DNA from 2 places in the Priestia sp. D3YE.R1 genome. Region 2 is predicted to be linked to the other one. Evidence: a T-box and tRNA genes for the amino acid it is inferred to sense, from the RefSeq annotation. Region 2 holds a T-box; the other holds one or more tRNA genes.

Region 1 (5,278 bases), on a different contig from region 2:
ATTTTCGGTTTAGTTATGATTTTTGCTCCGGCAATTGGTCCTACATTATCAGGATGGCTAATTGAACACTATGAGTGGAGAATGCTGTTCCACCTTGTTACGCCAATCGCAGCCATTGTATTAATAGGCGCTTTCTTCCTATTAAAAGACAAAAAAGAAAAAGTGGAAATCAATTTGGATTTTTTATCTCTTTTGTTATCTACAATTGGATTTGGCGGACTTCTATACGGATTTAGCTCAGCAGGGGATAAAGGCTGGGATTCTGTGGAAGTATACGGCACCATTATCGTAGGAGCTGTGGCTCTGATTTTATTTATTACGCGTCAGTTCAAGCTTAAAACACCGATGCTTGAATTCCGCATTTTTAAATATCCAATGTTTGCTTTATCATCAACGATTTCGATGGTGATCACAATGGCATTATTTTCAGCCATGCTGCTAATGCCAATTTATGTTCAAACGGTACGAGGCATTTCTCCGCTTCATTCCGGATTACTAATGCTTCCAGGTGCGCTGCTAATGGGTGTGATGTCACCGATTACCGGAAAATTATTTGATAAATTCGGAGCGCGTGCACTGGCTGTAACGGGTCTAACTATTACAGCCGTTACGACGTATTTCTTCAGTAACTTAGAGCTTGATACGACGTATACAACGCTCATTACGCTTTATACGCTTCGTATGTTCGGAATGTCTATGGTGATGATGCCGGTTATGACAAACGGATTAAATCAGCTGCCGCAGCGCTTTAATCCGCATGGTACTGCCATGAACAATACGCTTCAACAAGTATCGGGAGCTATTGGTTCGGCTCTTTTAGTAACGGTGATGTCAAACCGTACAGCTACTCATGCAAAAGAGCTCGCTCAAGATGCAATGAGCGGAGCAGGAGCAGCTAATGCAACCGCAGCCGGGGCAGCTCAAATGAAAGAACAGATTGGGATGCAGGCAATGGTACAGGGGATTAACGATGCCTTTGCCGTCTCAGTAGTACTAGTGGTGGTTGCCTTAATTCTTTCATTGTTTATGAAACGAGCAACGCCTGCAAGTGAAGATGAAGTGATAAAGGAAAAAGCAGGACGCGAGCAGTTTGCTAAATAAAAAAAATCTCCGCTGAGACAGCGGGGATTTTTTTAGCTTGTATATCTAAAGCTTAAGCCCATTTTCTTTAATAATTTCCGGTAGCCGATAGACGTTTGATCAGCCATAATATGCGCTTCCATCTGCAGATCTAAAGGCAAGTCTTCAGGTTTTTGATTTTCAACCATTTCACGGTCTTCGTCAAAGACGCGAAGGTTAAAGTCATACACACCTTCAACGGGAGAATCTTTGTCAAAGTTTCGAGCGATTGGCGCAAATAAACGTGTTTCGCGGGCTGAAATAGGAGAGACTGCATTCATAATCCACAGCTCTGCGCCTTCTGGGAAGTATACTTTTAGCGTAGCTGTAAACGGCGGATAAACATCAAAGACGCGAAGCCATTTAAAATCAGGTGGATTTAAATGCTGCTGTTCTTTGGAATAATTGCTCACGGTGCTCGTATATTCTACATGAAGCCCATAGTCTGTATCGCTTACTTTATATTTAGGCACGAAGGCGTTGTTTCGATCACCAAATGTGTCCGTGTGAACCCAAGCAAAATGAGCTACGTCTAAAAAGCCTTCCATTTGACGACCGGCTGAACCCATGATATCAAAGCTCGGACAAACAATTTGCTGAAAATCAGGATCCTCCCACGCATCGAAGTAAGGCAGGTTATCTTCTTCTCCTGTCAGGGAAGTCCACACTAATCCAAATCGTTCAATAACTGGATAGACGGCCATACACAGGCGGGGAGAAATGTTGGCGTCAGGGTGAGCTGGAATCGACGTGCATGCGCCGTCCGTTGCGTAGCGGAAGCCGTGGTAAGGACAGACAATTTCATCATCTTCCACCCAGCCCATGCTAAGCGGGGTGCCTCGGTGAACGCATAAATCACGAGCCGCTACTACTTTGTGTGTGGTACGGTATAGAACTAGATTTACATCTAGCAGTTTTACGGACGTTGGTTTCTCTGTTACATCACTGCAGCGTGCGACAGGGTACCAATACTTAGCGAGCGTCGTCCAATCTTCCAGGCTGAACGTGCAGTCTCTTGGGTAGGGAGTTGCCGTTTTTGATTTGGTCATGGTTGGTTGTTGTTCCATCTATTTTCTTCCCTTCTTTTGTAAGCTCTTTTACTAAGGGTAATATAAAAAAAGAAAATTCACACAATTTATGTGAGGAGTTCTAACATAAAATATGGAACTTTGTAGAAAGTGCGAATTTCAGAAGACGCAAATTAGAGAATATACCAATAAAAAAATTGAAAAAAGCGCTTCCTAAATTAATTTAAACGTGATATAATTTTTCAAGACGCTGGTGTAGCTCAGTAGGTAGAGCACTTGCATGGTAAGCAAGAGGTCGCAGGTTCGATCCCTGTCGCTAGCATAATAAAAAAACCTTCTTTCTTGTTGAAAGAAGGTTTTTTTATTTATGTTGGCTTTAAAAGTATTCTCCGAATTATTCTTCCCCGCCTTGTGAACACTTTAACAGTTTGATAGCCTTATTAGGAGGCCGTGAAAAAACATGTGTATCTTTTCGACTATGTCTTATGAATCATATTTAGAAATATTCTTAAAAGAATGTTTATTGCCTCTAAGTATTGGGTACACGAAACTAGGGATTAAATTTCAACAGGGAGTGTGAACGATAATTTGATTACGTTTAAGAATGTGTCAAAGCAATATCCAGACGGTACGACCGCCGTGAAAAATATTAATCTAGAAATTAAAGAAGGAGAGTTTTTCGTTTTAATTGGTCCGAGTGGATGTGGGAAAACCACCACCTTAAAAATGATTAACCGTCTTCATGATATTACCGAAGGAGAACTATACATAAAAGATAAGCTCGTATCGGACCACAACATACATGAGCTACGCTGGAACATTGGTTATGTCCTACAGCAGATTGCTCTTTTTCCTCATATGACCATTGCTGAAAATATAGCCATTGTACCGGAGATGAAGCATTGGAAGAAAAACAAAATCAAAACGCGCATTGATGAACTGCTTACCTTGGTAGGACTAGACCCAAAGCAGTATCGAAACCGAAAGCCGTCTGAGCTCTCAGGTGGCCAGCAGCAACGTGTAGGTGTAGCACGTGCCCTCGCAGCTGATCCCCCCGTTATTTTAATGGACGAACCCTTTAGCGCCCTCGATCCGTTAAGCCGCGAACAGCTTCAGCAAGATGTTATTAGCTTAAAAGAAAAAATCAACAAAACATTTGTGTTTGTTACGCATGATATGAGCGAAGCGATGACGCTTGGAGATCGTATCTGCTTGATGAAAGATGGGGAAATTGTTCAAGTTGGAACCCCAGAGGAATTCATTTAAAAGCCTAAAAATGAATTTGTAAAAACATTTATTGGAAATCAAGGAAATACTTTATTTGAGACATTAGATATGTTTGTCAAAGAAAGTGAACAGCCAGACGTAGAACCTACTGAAGAGCTAGCTTCAACCGCCACTGTTCAGCAGGCAATGGACGCCCTTTACGACCATGAAGCAATAGCCGTGAAAAAAGGGAGCAAACGTATTGGCGTTGTAACGCGCAAAACTCTATTAGCGTTTCTTTCTGATAAAACGAAAGAAGGAGGAACGCTGTAATGAATGCACTAAGCACATTATTAGATCAACGAGGAGATGCACTGTTTCAAGCTCTTCTTGAACACATTCAAATTTCAGTACTGGCTCTTGTTATTGCCGTATTAATTTCAGTGCCGCTCGGACTGTACTTAACGAGGCATGACCGCATAGCTGAACCGATCATTGGCGTAACAGCCGTACTGCAAACCATTCCTTCACTCGCTTTATTAGGATTACTGATTCCTCTTGTCGGAATTGGAACCTTTCCCGCGGTTATTGCACTGTTTTTATATTCGCTTCTTCCTATTGTACGAAATACATATACCGGAATTAAAGAAGTGGACCCATCTTTAATTGAAGCATCCAAAGCCATGGGGATGAACTCGTGGAGACGATTAATCAAAGTAGAACTTCCTCTAGCACTTCCTGTCATTATGGCCGGAATTCGCACAGCGATGGTACTCATTATTGGTACAGCGACAATCGTGGCTCTTATCGGAGCGGGCGGACTCGGAAGCTTAATTTTGCTTGGTATTGACCGAAGCGATAATAGTTTGATTTTATTAGGAGCTATTCCAGCAGCATTATTAGCGCTTATTTTTGATGGAATTCTGCGAACGATTGAACACTCAGCAAAAAAAGGGTCCAAAAAACGCTCTTTCATTATGATTATCGTATTAATACTTATTCTTGTTTCTCCGTTTGCAGCGATGAGCGCAACAAAACCAGACCTTGTTATCGGAGGGAAAATTGGCGCAGAACAAGATATTTTAATTAATATGTACAAAGAATTAATTGAAGATCAAACCGATATGAAAGTAAATCTTCGTTCGTCGCTTGGGAAAACGGTATTTGTATTTGAGGCTCTGCGTAACAAGGAAATTGATTTGTACCCTGAATATACGGGTACAGCCATTGTGACGCATCTAAAGGAACAGCCGGACAGCAAAGATGAAACACAGGTGTACAAGCAGGCAAAAGAAGGATTTCAAAAGAAATTCGGCCTTGTCTATTTAGATCCAATGAAGTTTAATAATACGTACACATTGACCGTGACAAAAGAATTTGCCAAAGAAAATAATCTAACGACCATTTCAGATTTGGCAAATGCAACAGATAAAGTAAAAGCAGGATTTACGCTTGAGTTTAAAGATCGTGAAGACGGCTACGTAGGCCTTCAAAAAGAATATGGCCTTACCTTCCCGAATATTAAAACGATGGAGCCGAAGCTTCGCTATCGCGCTGTAGAAAAAGGCGATATTAACATGCTTGATGCTTACGCAACGGATCCTGAAATCAAACAGTTTGGTTTAAAAGTCTTAAAAGACGACCAGCAGTTCTTCCCTCCGTATCAAGGAGCGCCTGTGCTTCGTGAAGATACGCTAAAAGAGCACCCTGAACTGAAAAAAATCTTAAATCAACTGGGCGGTAAAATCAGTGACGACGAAATGCGTGAAATGAACTATCAAGTAAACGCAAAAGGAAAAACGGCTGAAGAAGTCGCTCATCAATTCTTAGTGAAAAAAGGATTAATTAAAAAATAAAAATGAACAAAAAAAGATCCGAACGATTTATCGTTCGGATCTTTTTTTGGGCGTGATTTCGTTATGTTT
Region 2 (15,165 bases):
CTATTTAACAAATCAAACTGCTGTCTTGATACATGTTCAAAGAGGTTATGGCTTATCTCTCTGTGAATGACTTCTGTTCCTACAAACAGCACTTCTTCAAAAAGTTCTACCGCTTGATATAACTTGCTTTTCGTCACTTATTTCCCTCCTTTGATTATTTAGTTTATAGATGTAAACTATTTAACTTTAAAAATAGTTTATAGGACTAAACTTTATTCTGTCAATAAATTTATGTCTGACTGTCTTCATATATGATAAAGATAAATAGAAATCTGAAAGATACCGCTTACATCAGCTTTTTTGGTTGTCAAAGCTCAATCACTTAAGTATTATTAGTAATTGACTTCTTTTCAAGGAGATATAAATTTTATACACAGAAAGGGTGATCACACATGAATACAATGCATGCTAATGAGCAGGTCAGTAAGAAAGATTCCTTTCCAATTGCTCTCATCTCGTTAACTCTTGGAGCTTTTGCTATTGGAATGACGGAATTTGTTATTATGGGGATACTGCCTAACGTTGCAGAAGACCTTCACGTTAGCATTTCGACTGCTGGTCAGTTAATTACAAGCTATGCTTTAGGAGTAGCAATCGGCGCGCCAATTTTAACTATTTTTACTCATCGACTTCCTCAAAAGCTTCTGCTTTGTTTACTTATGCTTTTATTTATTCTCGGAAATGCGATTGCTATTATTGCACCTAGCTATGGAATTTTAATGGGAGCTCGTTTAGTTACGGCATTATGTCACGGTACGTTCTTTGGAGTAGGCGCTGTTATTGCTTCACGGCTTGTACAACCTCATAAACGTGCAAGTGCTGTCGCAACGATGATGGCAGGTTTAACTATTGCAAATATCATTGGCGTTCCTGTGGGAACATTCATTGGCCAACACTTAGGCTGGAGAGCTTCGTTTGGGGCTATTACGATTATGGGGATTATTGCATTTATCGGTATTATTCTGTTTATCCCAAAACTTGGTCAAGACAAATTAACGGGTCTAAAACAGCAGTTTGCTGCTTTTACCCAACCAAAACTTCTTGTGATGCTTCTTTTAAGCGCAATAGGATGCGGTAGTTTATTTACTGTTTTTACGTATATTACACCGCTTCTTGAAGACGTTACAGGAGTAAGTGAACACAGCGTTACGTGGATACTTGTATTATACGGATGCGGCGTTACGCTTGGAAACGTTGTTGGGGGCAAGCTTGCAGACTGGAAGCTAATGCCTTCGGTTGTAGGGATATTTGCTTTTCTTTGTATTGTGCTGACTATTTTTACGTTTACTGTTAAAAGCCCAACAGCAGCTATTATCACGCTGTTTTTCTGGGGAGCAGCAGCGTTTGCTGTAATGCCTGGTATTCAAGTGAAAATTATGAACTTAGCACAGGAAGCACCTGCTTTAGCTTCTACTTCGAATCACTCATTTGCTAACTTAGGAAATGCTTTTGGCGCCTTTTTCGGAGGCGTAATTATTAACCATATGGGACTTACTTCACTTCCTTGGGTTGGCGCCATTTTTGTAGGAACGGCTTTTGTTATTAGCACTTGTCTTTTTATTGTGGAAACACGCAAAAAACATAGTGAACAATCGTCCTAACTGTCTAACAACTGAACAAAAAGCAAAAAAAGAGCCTTTCTTTGATGAAAGGCTCTTTTTTGCTTCTAGCTCGCTTTTTTCATTTCTTTACTTGTTAATCGACTGTGTTTACGAGAGTAACCTATATACACAAATATACCAAGCACAATCCATATGCTAAAATACAGCCATGTTGTTTTAGGAAGATTAATCATTAAAAATAAACAAGATAATACAGATAAAATTGGTAAAACCGGGACAAACGGCATTGTAAATCCACGTTTTAAAGTTGGGTGCGTTTTGCGTAAGATGATAATGCTGACGCCCACCATGCCGAAAGTTAAAAGAGCTCCGATATTTGCTAAATTCGCAAGTTCTTTTAGATCAATAAACCCTGAAATTAACGCTCCAATAATTCCTACTAGCCAAGTGGAAAGAGTCGGAACTCCCGTTTTCTCATTTGTTTTAGCAAATGCTTTTGGCAGCAAGCCGTCGCGGCTCATTGAGAATAAAATGCGTGTTGCTGCATAAATGTAAGCGAAAATAACAGCCATAATTCCAATGACAGCTCCTGCAGCAATAATTCCTGCCACTGCATTTTGTCCTACTGAATGAAGAACATAGGCCATTGCTTCTGGAACATTCAGTTCCTTATAAGAAACAACTCCTGTCATAACAAGGCATACTGCTACATAAATAATCGTGCAGATCACAAGTGAACTAATAATTCCAATTGGCAAATTGCGCTGCGGGTTCTTTACTTCTTCTGCTGATGTAGATAAGGCATCAAAACCTAAGAAAGCAAAAAATACGGCCGCTCCCCCTGTCACAACACCTTCAATTCCATAAGGCATAAAAGGAGTCCAATTAGATGGCTTCACATAAAAAGCCCCTACAATAATAAAGAGAAGGATAATAAATAATTTAACAAGCACCATAAAATTATTCACTTTTTTACTTTCTTTAGTTCCCCTTGAAAGCAGCCATGTAATAAGAAGTGTAATACAAATAGCAGGAAGGTTCACCAGGCCTCCATTTGCAGGGATGGTAATCAATTCTTTTGGCAGTGAAAAACCAAAGCCTTCTAAAAAATTATTAAAATAAGAAGACCATCCATTTGCTACTGCTGACATCGTTAATAAATAGACGGAAAGCAATGTCCATCCCATTAAGTGTGCTACCACTTCGCCGATGGTTGCATATGTATAGGTGTAAACGCTCCCAGATACAGGTATAGTTGAAGCAAACTCCGCATAGCACAGCGCTGCAAAACCGCATACAATAGAAGCCAGTATAAAAGAAAAAATAACGGCTGGCCCCGCATCGTTAGCAGCTACTAATCCTGTTAACACTAAAACCCCCGTTCCTATTACGGCTCCAATACCAAGAAGAGTCAAATCGAATGCCCCTAATGTTTTGACTAGAGATTTGTTTTGACTTTGTTCTAATAATTGCTCGATTGACTTCTTTTTAAATAGCTTTCCCATTGCACTCTCTCCTCTCTGTTGCCACTCATCCATTAAAAAACTTAAAAATGACGTCTTTTCCTATTTGACTGCGCGTTTTTACTTCAGATACAGAAGTAATTATATAGAAATAATTACTAACTTGTCTATTAGTATACTAATATCATTATATATATTTCAAGAGTTTTTGTAAGCGATTTCTTAATCTCTCTCTGTTTTGGATTTATCAACTAAATAAAGAAATCATCATTGTGATTATGTATAATAAGTTTGAATAAAATTAATATTCTAAAAAATAAAATGATTCATTTTCAGATAGTTTTTTCGCTACCTATCTTCAAGTATAAATTCCTGACATAGGGATTATTTATAGAACGATGAATGTTTTACCTTAACAGGTGTTATAATGATGAAAACTGCAGTGTATGAAGGGCGGAGAGAGATGCTTAACTTACTTATTGGCTGTATTTTACTAGCATTAGGAGTGTACTTTATGTTTAAATTTCTTTTTTATTCTCCTTCTAAAAAGAAGCGAGGTCAGCAACCTATGAACAAATTGTCAAATGAAGATTCAGCTTCACCCCGTACAAACGATTCGAATGGAACAAGATAATTTTTTTATAAATACCGGCGTTTGTCTAAGGCAAAAGTTATACTGATGATATATATTATCTTATACCCTTCTAGTTCAATATTCCCTTCATTTTGATGTAAGACAAGATGAAGGGAATCACTATCCGACTAAAAAAATCGGATTTTTCTATTTAGCAAGGTAAATGGCTTCAATCAACTCTGTTTGAATTCATTTCTTCATTCAAGTGTACAGCTGCCTCTTTCACACTTACTGTTCCAATATTTTTCTTCCCGTGCTTTCGCATAGCAAGCGATTCATTTTCTACTTCTTTATCTCCTATTACGGCCATATAAGGAACTTTGAGCATTTCTGCTTCTCTAATTTTTAGACCTATTTTTTCAATACGATCATCTACTTCAACACGATATCCTTGTGACTCCAGCTCGTGTTTCACCTTGTATGCATATTCCACATGCGGCGGTGCAATAGGCAAAAGCTTAAATTGAACAGGAGCCAGCCAAAGAGGAAATTGACCTTCATAATGTTCAATCAAGATGGCCATAAATCGTTCAACGGAACCGTATATAGCCCGGTGAATCATTACGGGACGGTGCGGTTTATTGTCCTCTCCAATATACATGCAGTCAAACTTCTCTGGCATTAAGAAATCAAGCTGAACTGTTCCGCACTGCCAGCTGCGGCCTAGGGAATCTAAAATATGAAAATCAATTTTCGGCCCGTAAAAAGCTCCGTCTCCTTCATTTACCTGATAGTCTAAGCCTTTTTCAATTAACACCGATTGAAGCGATTTTTCTGCTTGATTCCATGTTTCAATATCTCCCATAAATTTTTCAGGACGTGTGGATAGCTCCACTTTGTAATCAAAGCCAAAATGTGAATAAAAGTCATGGATAAATGCTAGAATGCGGCTAATCTCAGCTTTGATCTGACTGAGTTCTACGAATAAATGAGCATCGTCCTGTGTGAATGAACGGACTCTTAGCAATCCGTTTAAAGACCCAGAAAGCTCGTGGCGGTGAACTAATCCAAGCTCTGCGTATCGAGTCGGAAGTTCTCGGTAGCTTCTTCGCTTGCTGTTAAACAATAAAATGGCTCCCGGACAATTCATCGGTTTAATCGCATAGTTTTGTTTGTCAACATTTGAAAAATACATATTCTCATGATAGTGCTCCCAGTGCCCTGATTGTTCCCAGAGCTCCTGTTTCATCATGATAGGTGTTTTTATTTCTTGATAGCCTGCTTTGTAATGCTTTTGTTTCCAGTAGTTTTCTAACTCATTTCGAACAATCATTCCGTTAGGTAAGAAAAACGGCATACCAGGAGCTTCTTCCATCGACATAAACAGCTCCAGTTCTTGACCTAATTTTTGATGATTTCGTTTTTCAGCTTCCATTTGTTTTGACATGTTCATTCCTCCAATATGTTTTTATTCAACAAAAAAACCGCACTCATCCCTAGTAAAGGGACGAATGCGGCCGTGGTACCACCCTAATTCCGTAAAATATCCATATGGATTTTACGCTTAAAAAGATAACGGTTTTACCGGTTGCGGTTTCAGTGTATACACATTCCCCGCCGCAGCTTCAAGGTGGTAAATTCATTTCGTTTTCTAAGGGTTCTCAGCCAGTGACCCTACTCTCTGTAAAGAAAATTTAAAAATGATTCATGTCCTTTTCATTGCTTGTATATTCTTTTTTTCCACATAAAAAACCGCACTCATCCCTAGTGAAGGGACGAATGCGGCCGTGGTACCACCCTAATTCCGTAAAATACCTATACGCATTTTACGCTCAAAAAAGATAACGGTTTTACCGATTGCAGTTTCAGTTAGTTATGCACGTTCCCTGCAATAGCTCTAAGGTGGTAAACTAGATGATTTCTTAAGGGCTCTCAGCCAGTGGCCCTATTCTCTGCGAAGAAAACAGCATCTAATTCGTGTCCTTTTCATTGCCAAATAATGTTTGTTAGTTGTTAAAAGCGATTATAGTGTATAAATTTAACAAAAGTCAAGAAGTAATTTTTTATTTTTTAATGGTATAGAATTACTTTATGCTTGAATTACCGAAAAGTTACTTAGGAATACACGGGCTTAGAAAGTTTTTTATTATAATATTAACGGCTACATTTTATTCTTGTTTTTTCCTTTATTGTGTGAAAACAAAGGCGGAAAAGAAAGATAGTACAAGCACGTATTTGTTTTACCTAAGTATTATTAACGAGGTGAAATCCAGTACTACCCAAAACAGAATAAGTAACATAGCACAAGTATCATGAGGTTTTTTATTTGTATACTAAAATATTAAATATACCTTTTTCTACTTGCGAAAATATTTGGCTTGAATCCGTCGAAACTATTTTTTATCTATCTTTATCCGAAAGCTCATCATTCATGCTTCCACTTTGCGGAAAAATCCGTTTTTTCCTGATTTGTTCTTTAAGAATAACATCAAGCTGCCGCTGAATTTTCCTTGTTTCATTTGTCGAAAAATACGGATGAGCCAGATTTACTGTTTCTAACGGATCCTTGGTCAAGTTGTACGTTTCAATTTGATCGGGAACCCCTGTTGTTTTTGGGGTAGTAAGACTTACTAGGTAACCTTCATATTGCCCTCGGTGAATGACTTCATCTGGTTCGTCAGATGCTGACCGAAATTGCGGATTATCATGGTAGCGAGCGTATTTCCAAATTTCCTTTCCTGCAGCTGACGGAAACTCTACAATGACCGCTTGAATGTGATTAGGCTGAACAACTGATGGGTAGCTTTCTCCTAAAAAATTTGTTTGGTGAAGTCCTTTTGTCGGGTCATCATCCGTCATAAAGAAAATCGGTATTTTTTCTTCATGAAGCGATGTTTCTCCTCGCAACGTTCCTGAGAGGTCTCTCCCAACAAATGGATGTACTTCCGTATGACTTTTTTGCAATTGCTTTTGAACAGCGGAAGCATCGATATTAGCCAAACTAAGCATTGTCGGGATCAAGTCAACGTGACTAGTCAGCAGGTCTGTACGTTGATAACTCGGAAACAAATGCTTGTTGTGAATGAGAAGGGGCACGTGAATAGACTCTTCATACATGTTGTACCATTTTTGATGCAGCCCTCCGTGAGCTCCAAGCAAATCACCGTGATCCGACGTAAAAATAATAATTGTATTTTCATAGAACGAAGATTGTTCTATAGTCCGAAGAACTTTCAAAATTTGTTTATCAACATTTTTTTGAAGCTGGTAATATAAGCGCCGGTAGAAACTAGAATTTGGCGTCGGCTGCAGCGCTTTTGGATAGATGTATTTATAGCTGCTTTGAGCGCTGGGCTTTGTTTGTAAAGATTCTCGAATGGTAGGTGGCGGCTCGATGTTCGGAATTGTTTCGTCAATAGAAAACTGAAACATGGGGAGGTATTTGGTAATCGCTCCGAACAGCGCAATGTCATGCGGGTTCACAAACGAAGCTACCATGAGCCAAGGCTGCGAAGTCTTTTGATATTCTAATCGTTGAATAAGCTCTATGATTTCCTCTGCATATATTTCGTCTCGTCCGCTCACTCCAATGGCCGCAGATGAACCAGAATTGTGCGGGTTTCTCCCCTCTGGCTCTGGACCAATCCACCCTGAAAAACCAAACTTTTCAAGCTTATTAGCCCGTTGATAGAGGAACTCTTTTTCTGGATCCGGTATTCCTGTTTGCATCTGGTAGCTAGAAAAAACGTTATGCGTTCCTGGAATTAAGATGTTCTCATCAGAAATATGCCATTTTCCTTTATAAAAGGTTTGATACCCAGCCTGCTTAAAATAATCTCCCATCGTTGGGACGGTATTAGGCTGCAGCCAAAACATATCAGGATCTTGTGACTTCTTTGCGATACCTTGCGTTTGCGTAACTCCGTGCACGGAAGGGTACTGCCCTGTAAACAATGTAGCTCGACTCGGTGAACAGGCTGTAGAACCGACGTAGTGACGAGTGAATGACATCCCGTGCTGTTTTAAAAATTCACGTGCTTTTAAATGTTTTTTTCGCCACTTTTTTACTTCTTTACTTTCATATACGGGTGGAAATCGTTCTTCGTCCACCATAATTAACAAAAAATTAGGCTGCTCCTTCATGTTTACTCCTCCACGTGTTTATCAAATTTTCTGTATTGATAAACTACGTAAAAAGGACTTTTTTTAGAAGAACGGAGTACGGTTCATGTCTTTTTATACCCAAACAAAAAAAGACTTGGAGGATTTCTCTAAGTCTTTCATAACTCGTTTCAATACGATATTCCTTATTTTTTGTATGCTTTTAGCTGCTGAGTTCGTTTATAGGTAACAATTATACTAGATATACGTACAATTATACAATTATGCTTATCACAAAACTCCACACCATGTAGCGCTACTCCCATAAAAAAACGAGCTGAACAACAAGAGCTAACCATGAAGTTATCCAAGCAAACATCATATTCTCTTTCAAGTTATCACCTTATATTTTTAATTATGAATGACTTCTTTTATTTTACCATAAAATTCTAATTCTAAAGGTTGTTCTACTGCTTATTTTATGTACATAACTAAAAAAGCTAATGACAGCGCGTAGCTAGCCATTAGCTTTTTCATTATTTTGCAAATACATGATTTCCTATTTTAATTGTTTCTTGTTTTTGGCGCAGCCATTGATCTCCCGTTTTATCAGGATTAAAGAAGAATAATGAACCTTTTCCTTGACCTTGGAAGTTAATTGCTTCTTCTACAGCTTTTTTTGAACCTTTGTCTGCAGGTTTATTAATTTCACCGTTGCTGACCGGGCTGTACTGACCTTTTTGATAAATAACGCCTTTTACAGTATCCGGGAATTTGCTGCTGTCGACTCTATTTAATACAACTGTTGCCACGGCTACTTTACCTGCGTACGGCTCTCCTTTGGCTTCAGCTGATACAAGACGAGCTAATAATTCTTTATCATTTTTATTTACTTGAATGTGCTGTTCATGTGCGGGCGCTGCAGCAAATGCTGAGTAACCTGCACCAAAACTTGGGATAAGCATTGCGATAGCAATCACTAATTTCTTCATCATAAAAATAAAAGCCTCCTTGCTATTTCTTTACGTGGTTCATATGCTAGCAAAAATATAGGGGTCTTTCATTGCAAAAAATTATCCAATTCCAAAAGAAACTGGATGTTGCTGTTCTTCTTCAGCTGTTTTTAACAGTATAAAACGACGGTCTGGATTATAAGTATTAGTTGCATTTACTTCATTAGTGGTTTATGATGTAAAAATACAAATAGTAATGACTACGATTTAGGAGAGTGTTTTAAGAAAGGATGGATGATTTGGCTAAAAAATCAAAAATAGCAAAAGAAAAGAAACGACAAGCAGTTGTCAAAAAATACGCTGAGTTAAGAAAACAATTAAAGGAACAAGGAAATTATGATGAACTACAAAAACTCCCGAGAGATTCTTCGCCTACTCGCCTGCATAACCGCTGTGAGGTAACGGGAAGGCCTCGCGGATATTTGCGTAAGTTTAAACTTTCTCGAATTGCTTTTAGAGAGTTAGCTCACAAGGGACAGCTTCCTGGAGTGAAAAAATCAAGCTGGTAAATTTCTAATTAAGTAAAGGCAGCCTTTTTGGCTGAAAAAAGAATGAACACGCCCTGTAAATCGTAATCATTACTTTTATTAGGAGGAATTAATATGGCTACATGGAACTTAGATACAACGAAACATCACGTTCTCATTTGCAATGGAAGCAGCTGCAATCGGGTTGGAGCCGAAGAAGTTACCCAAGCGATTCGAAGTGAGATAGCCAATCAAGAATTAGATCCATACATACACACTACTCGCACTCGGTGTAATGGCAGATGCCACGATAAATGCGTCGTCATTTCCTATCCAGACGGTATTTGGTATAAAGATGTGAAACCTCAGGATGCACGAGAGCTTATTAACTCATTAAAGAAGGATCAGCCTTTTTTGGGAAAAATAAGCCATACTTTTTGCGAAGACGGTTTTCAGCGAACAGAAGGTACTGTGAAAGGTATCTCAAAAGAAAAAGAAACCGTCATCAAAGTATCTAAAAAACTTTAATTTACAACAGCGAGAACATAGCCCTCGTAAGATTAAACAACGAACAGAGAAACATCATTAAAAATGTCTGTTTGTTCTCTCTGATTCACCTGTTACTTAATCTAAACACGAAAAGCCGCTTCTGGTGAACAGGGCGGCTCTTGTCATCTTTAAATATCTAAGAAATTATATTTTCTCTGTTTCAAATATGGAATTTGAACTGTATATTTTCTTAACTACTGATGAAAGAATGTGGATTCCTTTCTTTAACTCCTCATCTGTAGCGGTAAGACTTATACGAATGCACTCCCGGTTGTGAGGAGAAGATTGGCTGCCGTGAAAGAATGATCCGCCTGGTACTACAATCAAGTTTTCTGCTTTTAATTTATTGTATAGATCGTTGTCACTGAAAGGCAAAGCTTCCAACCAAAGCCAACCAAATAACGAACCTTCCGCTTTGTGCAGATACCAAGGAATATCATCCGGCATACATGTAGTTAAAAGGTTTTTTAAATAGTCATGTTTTTGTTTATAATGAGTTCTTATATAGTTAGCTGAAATTCCAGCTAACTTTCCGCTCTTCAAGGTGTTAACCACCATTCGTTGACCTAGCCTAGAAGAGTGAATCAAAATATTTGATTGAAAAGCTTCCATTACTTTTATAAAATCACTTTTTCCTATAGCAATTCCTATTCTCTCCCCAGGCAAGCCGGCTTTAGAAAGACTCATGCAGTGAATGATGTTGTCATGTATAATTGGATTCATTTCAACAAAGTTCATAGCCGGAAAAGGAGGTGCGTACGCTGAATCAATTAGCAATGGAATGTGATAGTCCTTGCATACTTTGGATATAAAGTGTACGGCTTCTTTTGAAAGAATATTGCCGCTTGGATTATTAGGTCTTGATAATACGATAGCTCCGATATCTGGGTCATGGGCTATTTTATCTTTGAATGCCTGTTTGTTAAATTCATAACGAAACGTATGATGATCAAGCTTTGAGACGATCGGAGGAATTCCTTCTATTACACCTTCCTCTAGTGCCACTCCGCTGTACCCAGCGTAATCTGGCAGCATAGGTATTAAAGCTTTTTTAACTCTTCCTTCTTTACTTGTACCGCAAAACGAATTTAAAGCTAAAAAAAAGAGATTTTGACTTCCCGACGTGATCAAGACTTGTTCTCTGTCCAGTTTAATACGATACTTCGTCAAGAAGTATTCTCTTATGCAATCAATTAATTCATGCGTACCGTAACTAGAACCATATTGGCTAATCAAATTCTTTAGTTGTTTATCGTTCACAATATCTTTTAAAGCTTCTTCCCACATTTCATAAACTTGAGGGAGTATGGCAGGGTTGCCAGCGCTTAAATTCACATATTGATTGAGATCAGAATTGAGCACTTCTTGGATGTCATGCATAATCGCGCGAACGCCTACTTTATTAGTCATTTTGTTTCCTATTTTACTTAAATGCAAAGCAGTCACTAGTGCACCTTCTCCTTAAAGATTATGGTCATTGAATAGTAAGTATGGAACTTCAATCTTTTTATTTTGCTGATTAATAAAGTAATTGTCCGGGATAACAAATTTATCACCGTTCTCACTAGGCAGTAAGTATTTTCGAACATAGCGTTCAGCTTTTTCTTTATAGCCAGAGTCACTTTGAATCGTTTCAAGTTCTTCAATTTCTTTTACTAAAAGGTCTAGTTCTTTCAAACACATATCTAAATCTAAACAAGCATGTTCTCCTTTTCGGGAAATTGAACGACCATTTGCAACGAGCCAGCTAAAAAGAAAAAATCCCGTTCCAGAATCAAAGTTTCGAGGTGCATTGTGCTGACTAGGGTATCTTAACAGGCGTTCAAAGAGAACAAATTCCGTTATCTCTTCCCAAAAAGAATATTTTCTTTTATGAAGAGTCAGCACCGTCTGGCAGTCTACTTTAACTTCTTCCAGTATGCCTGCAAAAAAATTCATTTTCGCCTGTATATGTTGATCAAAAGGTTTATTTCCGCAGTGATGATAATAGTCGTGTAGATATCCCCAGATTACCCTTGCCTGATAAGTATCTTCTCTATTCATAGCGCGAGATTTAAAGTTAAAATCAGGAAAGATAGAATACGCTCTTTTTAATGTATCATCATTGTATATGCTGTGAAATTTATTGAAGAAAAATATTGCGAAGTTTTGACTTGTTATCTTTTCTTTTGTTTTTACATTCTCAGGGAAAAATACAATACACTTCCCTTCCATAAATCCTTGAGTACCAGCCAACAGCTTTAACGATTGACATCCATTTTTAGGATGAGGAAGGTCCGCTTCAATGGATTTCATAATTTCAGGCTCATCGCGAACGGCGATAAAGGCTTCTAAATAAAACCCTCTTTTTGTAGGGCCATTTGGCGTTACAGTCGGTCCTAAAAAGAACGTCGCTTCCCCGTTTGCAGGTGGGCTATAAGCAATTAATGTTTGATCAAAATAAGGAACCTGATCGAGTCCTCTTTCAATCCAATCATATACGTCATTTTTTAACGCATTCCACACTGCAGGTAAATTTAAAGAGTTATATACTGTTTCGGCTTCAGCAACTACTTTTAATAAGAGTTCTCTAGCTTTTTCATAATTTCGTTTGACCTCTCCATTTGGGCCCTGATATTTTCTTATCTCATATAGAGCAGGTACTATTTTATCGTTTAATAACTCGACTAAACTTTGAGTATGATTTTTTGTTAACATGATTAAAACCCTCCTTTTTTAGAACAGCTATTTAGCAGAAATATTTTCAGATGATGTAAGAGTAGAGTTATGTGTGTTTTTCTCTATTTGCTTTTTCAAGTTAATAAATATAACCCCCGCTATGACAAACGCTGTACCTATATAGACCTGTTTGTTTAATGTTTCACCTAAAAAGACAAATCCTACATATAAGGCAATAACCGGTGAAATAAATAAATGCGCCGTTGCTTTTGATATATGCCATTTTTTTAATAAATAAATATTAATAGAAAACCCCAAGACCGACCCTATAATAGCCAAATATAATAACGAGATAAGACTAACCCCAGAGAAAGTGCGGTTTCCATTCTCTACAAACAAACTAACAATCAGTAAACAAGCGCCTCCACTTAGCATCGAAAAAGAATTAAAGGTCATAATAGGCAAGGATTTTATCCGAGATTGTACTTGAACAGTTATAAAAGCAGAACCTAGCATAGCAGTTAAAATGACGATCATTGCTACTATTTGAATACCATTTCCCTGTATAAGCAGCTGATTTCCAAATACAACACTCATACCAATTAAGCACATGACTACACCTATCTTTTGTCCTTTTGTAGCTGGTGTTCCTTTAAACAAGCGATTAAATAAAAGGGCAAACACTGAAATGCTGGCAGCTAAAACGGAGACAAGCCCGCTTGGTAAATAGACAGATGCCCAATAAACAGAACCAAACGGTAGTGCAAAATACAAAATTCCGTTTAATGCCGAAATGATTATTACTTCTTTTGAAACCGCTATTTTTTTTGTGAATAAGAGGTAAAGGGCGATTATTAAACTAGCAATTAAAAACCTCATACCTGCTGACCATAGAGGCAAGCTATCTTTTAATCCAGTCTTTTGAAAAGCCCATGTCGTTCCCCCAATGACGGCTAATAGACAAAACAAAAGATGTACATGAATACGGTTTAATTTAGAAATCACTGTTTCACCTTATTTCTTTTTTAAAGTTGAACCTATTTTCTTCCGTGGAGCGTAAAACACATCGGCACTTCTCCAAAATCTTTTACAACTGTTAACCCCTGCTCGTTAGCAGCTTTACTTGTTGTGATACAAGCGTCTACTTTCCTTTCTAAGCAATCAATCGCCGCTTGAGCATTACTATTTACTAACTGAACATTGGTACTGATGGAATGAGCTAAATCTACAGGGGCAGGATGTGAAGCGATTAATAAACTGTTGTTCGCTACCACCTCTTCTTTTGAGGCAAGCACCATGTTATACGTTGGCATAATGAAGCTATCTACTAGCTCTAAACTAGTTAAATTTTTAAACACAATATCATGTAAGTAAGGATATACCGCGCAGCCTAAAAGAGCAGAACTCTCCGTTTCTTTTACATGAACTAAAGCTTCTTCCAAAGTTTGGTGCAAAAAGACCTGACCTTGTATGCCTTGACGTTCAAACCAAAGATAGCCTGCTTTTTCACAATTTGTTCCTTCAGGACCTAAGGTATGGATAATGCTAATTTTTTGAAGCTGCTTATTTTTCTTACTAGACGACTCTGCAACTATCATAGCCTTTGATACCTCCCTATACGTTTACTTTATTTTTATAAACGATTTTTACTTTGTTGTCTAAATAGCTGTAATACTGCTCACAGTCGGAATACGAATCATGCGTGGTTAAAATAAATCCAGGGTAGCCTGAAAAGTGCGGATATGGTAAAATGTCTGTATCTTTAGTTATAAATTGAATAACTCTTTTTACTTCAGTATCTCTACGCACGTCTTCTAAGCCTCGAATTTCTTTGAAAATCCCATGGCCTTGCACAGGGATAATGTAGTTGCCCACCACTTTCTTTCGTTTTCTTTCATTTTTTAATGCAGGCGGTTTTAATCCTAATACATAGTAAAAAACTAGCTCCATATAGTTAATACCTGTACTTTCCTTTACGATATAGTGAGAAATCCCAGATCCTCCAATGCGCGCTCCTATTTCAATTACATAAGGTTTTCCCGCTGGATCCAGGCGTAATTCAATATGAGCCGGTCCATCCTCAATCCCTAAAGCATTTGCTGCTCTAGCTGCTTCTCGTGCAATAGATTGCCAAACGTTTTCTTCTAGCTGAGCTGGAGCTATATAAACACCTTCTTCAAAGAAAGGTCCTTTGGAATTTCCTTTATAACCTATAGAAAGTACATAAACTTCTCCTTCTACAGAAAACGTCTCAATAGCAAACTCTGGGCCGTCTATAAATTGTTCAATTACCATGCTCGTTTTATTTTTTGTGAATTTACTTAGGTCTTCTTCATTTACGAGTCTTACTTTTTCTATGCTGTCAATCAGTTCCTTTTTATTATTCGCTCGTGATACACCTTGACTGGAAAATCCGTTAGAAGGTTTTACTACGACAGGATAAGGCATTGAAAGATTCGTTAATTCCTCCGTATTTTCAACCTCTTTAAAATACGGAGTGTTAAGATCATTATCTTTTAAAACCTCTCTCATCTTCTGCTTGTTGCGACAGTTACTAATCACAAACGGTGATAAGCCCGGTAAGTTTAACTCTTCTGTCAACTGAGATACAAACTCTAATGCAGGCTCATATAATGTCATAATGCCGTCAAAAGGATTTTTGTGATGCTCTGCTTTAATCATCTCAAGAGCTTTGTCTGGGGTGTGAAATAAATCAATGGGTATGAAATGTTGCACGTTTTTAAGATGCTTAGGTTCTACTTCTTCTTGGTTATAAAA

Evidence for each region. A T-box is a leader RNA that pairs with one kind of tRNA and senses whether it is charged. The one in region 2 lies ahead of thrS (threonine--tRNA ligase), so its partner is inferred to be a tRNA-Thr.
Region 1: it has a tRNA-Thr gene. The T-box ahead of thrS (threonine--tRNA ligase) is inferred to sense a tRNA for this amino acid. The anticodon was not compared.

The regions. Positions count from the first base shown of each region.
Region 1 is NZ_JBLTHW010000001.1:978,315-983,592, forward strand. Features, by position in the region: gene ACOZIR_RS04905 (DHA2 family efflux MFS transporter permease subunit) at 1-1,101, shown strand, start outside; gene ACOZIR_RS04910 (aromatic ring-hydroxylating oxygenase subunit alpha) at 1,134-2,186, opposite strand; tRNA gene ACOZIR_RS04915 (tRNA-Thr) at 2,397-2,469, shown strand; partial or broken gene ACOZIR_RS04920 (ABC transporter ATP-binding protein) at 2,736-3,686, shown strand; gene ACOZIR_RS04925 (ABC transporter permease/substrate-binding protein) at 3,686-5,209, shown strand.
Region 2 is NZ_JBLTHW010000003.1:548,529-563,693, reverse strand. Features, by position in the region: gene ACOZIR_RS21190 (MarR family winged helix-turn-helix transcriptional regulator) at 1-137, opposite strand, end outside; gene ACOZIR_RS21185 (MFS transporter) at 393-1,601, shown strand; gene ACOZIR_RS21180 (amino acid permease) at 1,667-3,067, opposite strand; gene ACOZIR_RS21175 (hypothetical protein) at 3,453-3,659, shown strand; gene thrS (threonine--tRNA ligase) at 3,829-5,046, opposite strand; T-box leader at 5,368-5,598, opposite strand; gene ACOZIR_RS21165 (sulfatase-like hydrolase/transferase) at 6,000-7,742, opposite strand; gene ACOZIR_RS21160 (cell wall hydrolase) at 8,237-8,695, opposite strand; gene rpsN (30S ribosomal protein S14) at 8,953-9,222, shown strand; gene ACOZIR_RS21150 ((2Fe-2S) ferredoxin domain-containing protein) at 9,316-9,708, shown strand; gene ACOZIR_RS21145 (valine--pyruvate transaminase) at 9,874-11,175, opposite strand; gene ACOZIR_RS21140 (DUF6421 family protein) at 11,191-12,426, opposite strand; gene ACOZIR_RS21135 (DMT family transporter) at 12,454-13,392, opposite strand; gene ACOZIR_RS21130 (hypothetical protein) at 13,425-13,985, opposite strand; gene ACOZIR_RS21125 (ATP-grasp domain-containing protein) at 14,002-15,165, opposite strand, start outside.